DNA from 2 places in the Mycobacterium sp. NGS26 genome. Region 1 is predicted to be linked to the other one. Evidence: riboswitches for the same ligand, from Rfam matches in the RefSeq annotation. Region 1 holds a riboswitch; the other holds the start of a gene.

What was found. Region 1 has a riboswitch for cobalamin ahead of AC5Y6X_RS07640 ((2Fe-2S)-binding protein). Riboswitches for the same ligand answer to the same signal wherever they lie in the genome.
Region 2: it holds a riboswitch for cobalamin, as region 1 does, so the genes downstream of both, metE (5-methyltetrahydropteroyltriglutamate--homocysteine S-methyltransferase) here and AC5Y6X_RS07640 ((2Fe-2S)-binding protein) in region 1, are expected to answer to the same signal.

Annotation. Positions count from the first base shown of each region.
Region 1 is NZ_JCALDU010000002.1:322,720-326,124, forward strand. Features, by position in the region: gene AC5Y6X_RS07630 (glycosyltransferase) at 1-380, shown strand, start outside; gene AC5Y6X_RS07635 (DUF3046 domain-containing protein) at 403-597, shown strand; gene AC5Y6X_RS07640 ((2Fe-2S)-binding protein) at 599-1,288, opposite strand; cobalamin riboswitch at 1,323-1,467, opposite strand; gene recA (intein-containing recombinase RecA) at 1,634-3,405, shown strand, end outside.
Region 2 is NZ_JCALDU010000001.1:235,760-239,164, forward strand. Features, by position in the region: gene AC5Y6X_RS01100 (SDR family oxidoreductase) at 1-606, shown strand, start outside; partial or broken gene AC5Y6X_RS01105 (NAD-dependent dehydratase) at 695-883, shown strand; cobalamin riboswitch at 977-1,143, shown strand; gene metE (5-methyltetrahydropteroyltriglutamate--homocysteine S-methyltransferase) at 1,275-3,405, shown strand, end outside.

The DNA of each region.
Region 1 (3,405 bases):
TGTCGCGGCTGGGCGGATCGGACCTGACCGTGCCGCCGTGGGCTGTGGTGGGGCTGGGGCGCCAGGACGAGCTGATGGCGCATGCCGACGTGGTGATCTGCGGCGGCGGTCACGGGACGGTGGCCAAGGCGCTGCTGGCCGGGGTGCCGTTGGTGGTGGTGCCCGGCGGGGGCGACCAGTGGGAGATCGCCAACCGGGTGGTCCGGCAGGGGAGCGCGCGGCTGGTTCGCCCGTTGACCGCCGGCGCGCTGGCCGCCGCGACGAACGACGTGCTGTCCTCGCCCGGCTACCGCGAGGCCGCCCGGGAAGCCGCCGCCGGCATCGCCGGCGTCGCCGACCCGGTGCGGGTGTGCCACGACGCGCTGGCCCTTGCGGGCTGAGCGACTGGGTATGTTGACTGGCGTGCGGCTGACGGAGTTCAACGACAGGGTGGTGTTGCGGTTCGGCGCCACCTACGGGGCATCGGTTCTGGTGGATCACGTGCTGACCGGTCTCGACGGCCGGACCGCCGCCCAGGCCATCGAGGACGGCGTGGACCCGCGCGACGTGTGGCGGGCGTTGTGCGTCGACTTCGACGTGCCCCGCGATCAGTGGTGACTCAGCGGCGGGTGGATCGCCGTGCCCGCCGCGGTGTCCGCCGAAAGACGCAATCGTGGCAGACCGCCCGGCCGGGGACGCGGTAGAACAGGCAGCAGCTGCGCCGCCGGAAGCCCAGATGCGGGCCGGTGACGACGCCGGCTCCGGCCAGCATGCCGGTGTCCAGCAGTGAGTTGGTGACCTCGACGATGGGGCGGCGCAGGTCCGGCCGGGCCGAAAGCAGGGCCCGGGACGCCCCGACGAGCGCGGACGCGATGTTGCCCGCGAGCAGGGCGGGCGCCAGCTTGACCCGCAGGCCGGCGGCGAACGGCTTCATGTGCTGTTTCACCACGATCCGGTACAGCAAATTCGCCGACGGCGAGTCGATGGCTTGCCCGACGGGCTCGGGCATTCGCAGTTGCGCCCCGTCGTCGGCGCGTTGCAGGTCCTTGAGATCGGGAACGACGCCGTGGGCCAGCGCGCACGCGAGCACCGGTGACCACAGCCGGGTGGCGTGGCCGAGATGCACCAGGGAGGCGCCGATCCGCAAGTCCGTCGTGCGGTAGCGCCGGGCGGTGGCCTCGACCAAATCGGCGCAGCCGTCGGCGTAGGACTGCCTCACCGGATGCCATCCCGCCGCGTCACCGCCCACGGTCAGCGCGAAAAAGCCCTTGTAGGAAGATATTTCGGCCAGCTCGGCAGAGATGTCCATGCTCACCCTCTCTGGGGAGATCCGCCCCAGTTGTGTCGAGGAGGCGCCAACGGTGAGTATCTGGCTCTCGGGTTGGGACATGCCCAGCCCGATCACAGTGGCGGGACCGCACCGGATTCGCACCGGTTTCCTCAGGCCTTGTCGGATTTCCTGAAGGCCCCGTCGGCGCCTTTCGGTAGCCGATGTTGCCACACCCGGTTCGCTGCGGCGTGTCGAACTTGAATCGAACAGGTGTTCGGCTACTGTGGTGAGCGTTCGGAGATGTGGACTTGTCGGTGGCCATCTCTAGTGTCACGGCCAACCGACCGATACCGGTCACCGAAACACCGACCAAGGAGAGGCACCATGACGCAAGCCCCCGACCGCGAGAAGGCTCTCGAGCTGGCGATGGCCCAGATCGAAAAGAGCTACGGGAAAGGCTCGGTGATGCGTCTCGGCGACGAGATGCGTCAGCCGATATCGGTCATCCCGACCGGATCCATCGCACTGGACGTGGCCCTGGGCATCGGCGGCCTGCCGCGCGGCAGGGTCGTGGAGATCTACGGTCCGGAGTCCTCGGGTAAGACCACCGTCGCGCTGCACGCGGTGGCCAACGCCCAGGCCGCCGGCGGCGTCGCGGCGTTCATCGACGCCGAGCACGCCCTGGACCCCGACTACGCCAAGAAGCTCGGAGTCGACACCGATTCGCTGCTGGTCAGCCAGCCCGACACCGGTGAGCAGGCGCTGGAGATCGCCGACATGCTGATCCGCTCCGGCGCGCTGGACATCCTGGTCATCGACTCGGTGGCGGCGCTGGTGCCGCGCGCGGAGCTCGAGGGCGAGATGGGCGACAGCCACGTCGGCCTGCAGGCCCGGCTGATGAGCCAGGCGCTGCGGAAAATGACCGGCGCGCTGAACAATTCGGGAACCACGGCGATCTTCATCAACCAGCTCCGCGAAAAAATCGGGGTGATGTTCGGCAGTCCAGAAACGACGACGGGCGGAAAGGCTTTGAAGTTCTACGCGTCGGTGCGCATGGACGTGCGCCGGATCGAGACGCTCAAGGACGGCACCAACGCGGTCGGCAACCGCACCCGGGTCAAGCTCGTCAAGAACAAGTGCCTCGCCGAGGGCACCCGGATCTTCGATCCGGTCACCGGTACGACCCACCGCATCGAGGACGTCGTCGATGGGCGCAAGCGGATCCATGTCGTGGCTGCGGCCAAGGACGGAACACTGCATGCGCGGCCCGTGGTGTCCTGGTTCGATCAGGGAACGCAGGATGTGATCGGGTTGCGGATCGCCGGAGGCACAACCGTGTGGGTCACGCCCGATCACAAGGTGCTGACAGAATACGGCTGGCGTCAGGCCGGGGAACTCCGCAAGGGAGACCGGGTGGCGCAACCGCGGCGCTTCGAGGGATTTGGTGACCGGGCGCCGATCTCGGCGGATCATGCACGGCTGCTTGGCTATCTGATCGGGGATGGCTACGTGGGGGGTAAGACCCCGGTCAACTTCATCAATATTCAGCCGGCACTCATTGATGACGTGACCCGAATCGCTGCCGAACTCGGTTGTGCCGCGCACCCGCAGGGGCGCATGTCACTGGCGATCGCTCATCGACCTGGTGAGCGCAACGGTGTCCTCGACCTTTGCCGGCGGGCCGGTATCCACGGCAAGCTTGCATGGGAGAAGACGATTCCGAACTGGTTCTTCGAGCCGGATATCGCCGCCGACGTAGCCGGGAATCTGCTCTTCGGCCTGTTCGAGAGCGACGGCTGGGTGAGCAGGGAACAGACCGGGGCGCTTCGCGTCGGTTACACGACGACCTCCGAACAGCTTGCGCACCAAATCCATTGGCTGCTATTGCGATTCGGTGTCGTGAGCACCGTTCGAAATTACGATCCCACCCAGAAGCGGCCGAGCATCGTCAACGGCCGACGGGTCCAGAGCAAGCGCCAGGTGTTCGAGGTCCGGGTTTCCGGTATGGAAAACGTCACGGCGTTCGCCGACGCAGTCCCCATGTGGGGGCCGCGCGGTATGGCTCTTACGAAGGCCATCCCAGAAGCCATGCAGGGCCGCCGACGGGGGTCGCAGGCGTCATATCTGTCGTCGGAGATTGCCGATGCCGTGCTCAA
Region 2 (3,405 bases), on a different contig from region 1:
TCGGCCGCCGGCATCGCCGACGGGACAACCGACCTGATGGCGATCAACTTCCTCGGCCACCGGTACCTCATCGAGCGCCTGCTCGAGAAGAACCAACTGCCCTCGGGCTCGGCGATCTGCTTCATCTCCTCGGTCGCCGGCATGGGCTGGGAAAACGACCTGGACCTGCTGAACGAGTTCCTCGCCACGCCGGACTTCGCCGCGGCACAGGAGTGGGTCAAGGCGCACGAGCCGGAAGGCATCATCCACTACGGCTTTTCCAAGAAGGTCGTCAACGCCTACGTCGCGACCCAGGGCTACCCGCTGCTGAAGAAGGGCATCCGCATCAACGCGATCTGCCCGGGCCCCACCGACACCCCGCTGGCCCAGGCCAACGCCGACCTCTGGCTCACCTTCGCGCAGGACTACCGCGACGAGACCGGCTCCAAGGTGCACACCCCGGAGCAGATGGGCGACGTCATGGCGTTCCTCAACAGCGCCGCCGCCTTCGGCATCAACGGCATCACGCTGCTGGTGGACTACGGGCACACGATGGCGTCGCTGACCGGCGCCTACCCGCCCGGCAAGCCGATCATCGATCTGATCATGGGGCGGGTGAAGCTCTAGCCCGTCGTCTCCCCGCGAGACTGCAACGGCCGACGGGTCCACTCGGCGTTTGCGTCGGTAACTGCAGTCTCGCGGTTGAGTAAAGGTCGTGCTGCAGCTCGCCCGCATCCTGTCCGAGCGCAGCGACGAGGTGACCTCGGTCTTCCGCAACCCCGACCACTCCGACGACGTCGCCGCCACCGGCGCCCACCCGGTGGTGGCCGACATCGAGCGGCTCGACACGGACGCGCTGGCCGACGGCTCGACCGTCCACCGCACCATCGAGTTCAACAACGGAGACATCCCGATCGCCGAGGCGCTGGCGGGCTGACTAAGCTGCTTCTCGCAGCTGGTCTGCCGTCGCCGCAGCCGCGGCGCCGGCATCGAGCGAGGCATGTTAGTCATGCGTCGCAAGAGGGAACCCGGTGAGAGTCCGGGACTGTCCCGCAGCGGTATGCAGGAACGAACGCCGTCACCAAGCACTGGTCTGAAAGACCGGGAAGCGACGGCCAGTAGGAGCACCACCGGGGTGCGCGCCTGCGAGTCCGAAGACCTGCCGGCTGTGCCGGGCGCGCCGCGTCCGGCGGGCTCATCGCCTCGTGGAATGGGCGTTTGGCCGTGGCCGTTGCGGTTTGTGTACCGCCAACGGCATCGGCTGCGCGTCCGCCGGCGGTGAACCGAACCGTCGAATGAAGGACGAAATCGTGACCCCTGTAAGCAGTCAACCATTCACCGCCACGGTCACAGGCTCGCCGCGCATCGGCCCGAAGCGGGAACTCAAGCGCGCCACCGAGGGCTATTGGGCCGGGCGAACCAGCCGAGCGGAACTGGAGTCCGTCGCCGCCACACTGCGCCACGACACGTGGGCGGGCCTGGCGGCCGCCGGCCTGGACTCGGTGCCGGTGAACACCTTCTCCTACTACGACCAGATGCTGGACACCGCGGCCATGCTCGGCGCACTGCCGGCCAGGGTCGCGCAAGTCCCCGACGAACTCGACCGATACTTCGCCGCCGCGCGCGGCAACGACGAGGTCGCGCCGCTGGAGATGACCAAGTGGTTCGACACCAACTACCACTACCTCGTTCCCGAGATCGAGCCCGCAACCCAGTTCGCGCTGAACCCGGACAAGGTGCTTTCCGAGCTCAAAGAGGCGCTCGGACAAGGCATTCCGGCGCGCCCGGTGGTCATCGGACCGGTCACCTTCCTGCTGCTGAGCAAGGGCGCCGATGGCGGGGGCGCACCCATCGAGCGGCTGCAGGAGCTGGTGCCGATCTACTCCGAGCTGCTGTCACTGCTCGCCGACAACGGCGCGCGGTGGGTGCAGCTGGACGAGCCGGCGCTGGTCACCGACATCTCCCCCGACGCGCCCGCGCTGGCCGAGGCGGTGTACAACGCGCTGGGCGCGGTCAGCAACCGCCCCGCCATCCACGTCGCCACCTACTTCGGCGACCCGGGCGCCTCCCTGCCGGCACTGGCCCGCACGCCGGTCGAGGCGATCGGGGTCGACCTGGTCGCCGGGGCCGACACGGCCGTCGCGGCCATTCCCGAGCTGGCCACCAAGACGCTGGTGGCCGGCATCGTCGACGGGCGCAACGTCTGGCGCACCGACCTGGAGTCGGCGCTGGGCAAGCTGGCGACGCTGCTCGGCTCGGCGGCCAATGTCGCGGTGTCCACGTCGTGTTCGACGATGCACGTGCCGTACTCGCTGGAACCCGAAACCGGGCTCGACGACGCCCTGCGCAGCTGGCTGGCGTTCGGGCGGGAGAAGGTCGACGAGGTGGTGACGCTGGCGCGCGCACTGCATGACGGGCCCGACACGGTCGCCGACGCGATCGCGGCGTCCAACGCCGCGGTGGCCTCGCGCAAGAAGGACCCGCGGCTGCACAACGACGAGGTTCGGGCCCGGATCGACGCGATCCTCGCCTCGGGCTCGCACCGGGGCGACGCGGCCGCGCGCCGCGCGAGTCAGGAGGCCCGGCTGCAGCTGCCCCCGCTGCCGACCACGACGATCGGCTCCTACCCGCAGACGTCGGCAATCCGCAAGGCGCGCGCGGCTTTTCGGGCCGGCGAGATCGACGAGGCCACCTACGTCGGCAAGATGCGCAAGGAGATCGCCGACGTCATCGAGCTGCAGGAGGAACTCGGCCTGGACGTGCTGGTGCACGGTGAGCCCGAGCGCAACGACATGGTGCAGTACTTCGCCGAGCAGCTCGAGGGCTTCTTCGCCACACAGAACGGCTGGGTGCAGTCCTACGGCAGCCGCTGCGTGCGTCCCCCGATCCTCTACGGCGACGTGGTTCGCACCCACCCGATGACGGTCGAATGGATCACCTACGCACAGTCTTTGACCGACAAGCCGGTGAAGGGGATGCTGACCGGGCCGGTCACCATTCTGGCCTGGTCGTTCGTCCGCGACGACCAGCCGCTGGCCGACACCGCCAACCAGGTGGCCCTGGCCATCCGGGACGAGACCGTGGACCTGGAGGCCGCCGGCATCGCCGTCATCCAGGTCGACGAGCCGGCGCTGCGCGAGCTGCTGCCGTTGCGCCGCGCCGACCAGGACGAGTACTTACGTTGGGCCGTGGGCGCTTTCCGGTTGGCCACTTCCGGGGTCGCCGACTCGACGCAGATCCACACGCACCTGTGCTACTCGGAGTTCGGTGACGTGATCGGGGCGATCGCCGACCTGGACGCCGACGTCACGTCGATCGAGGCGGCACGCTCGCACATGGAGGTGCTGGACGATCTGAACGCCGCCGGCTTTTCCAACAGCGTGGGCCCGGGCGTGTACGACATCCACTCGCCGCGGGTGCCGAGCG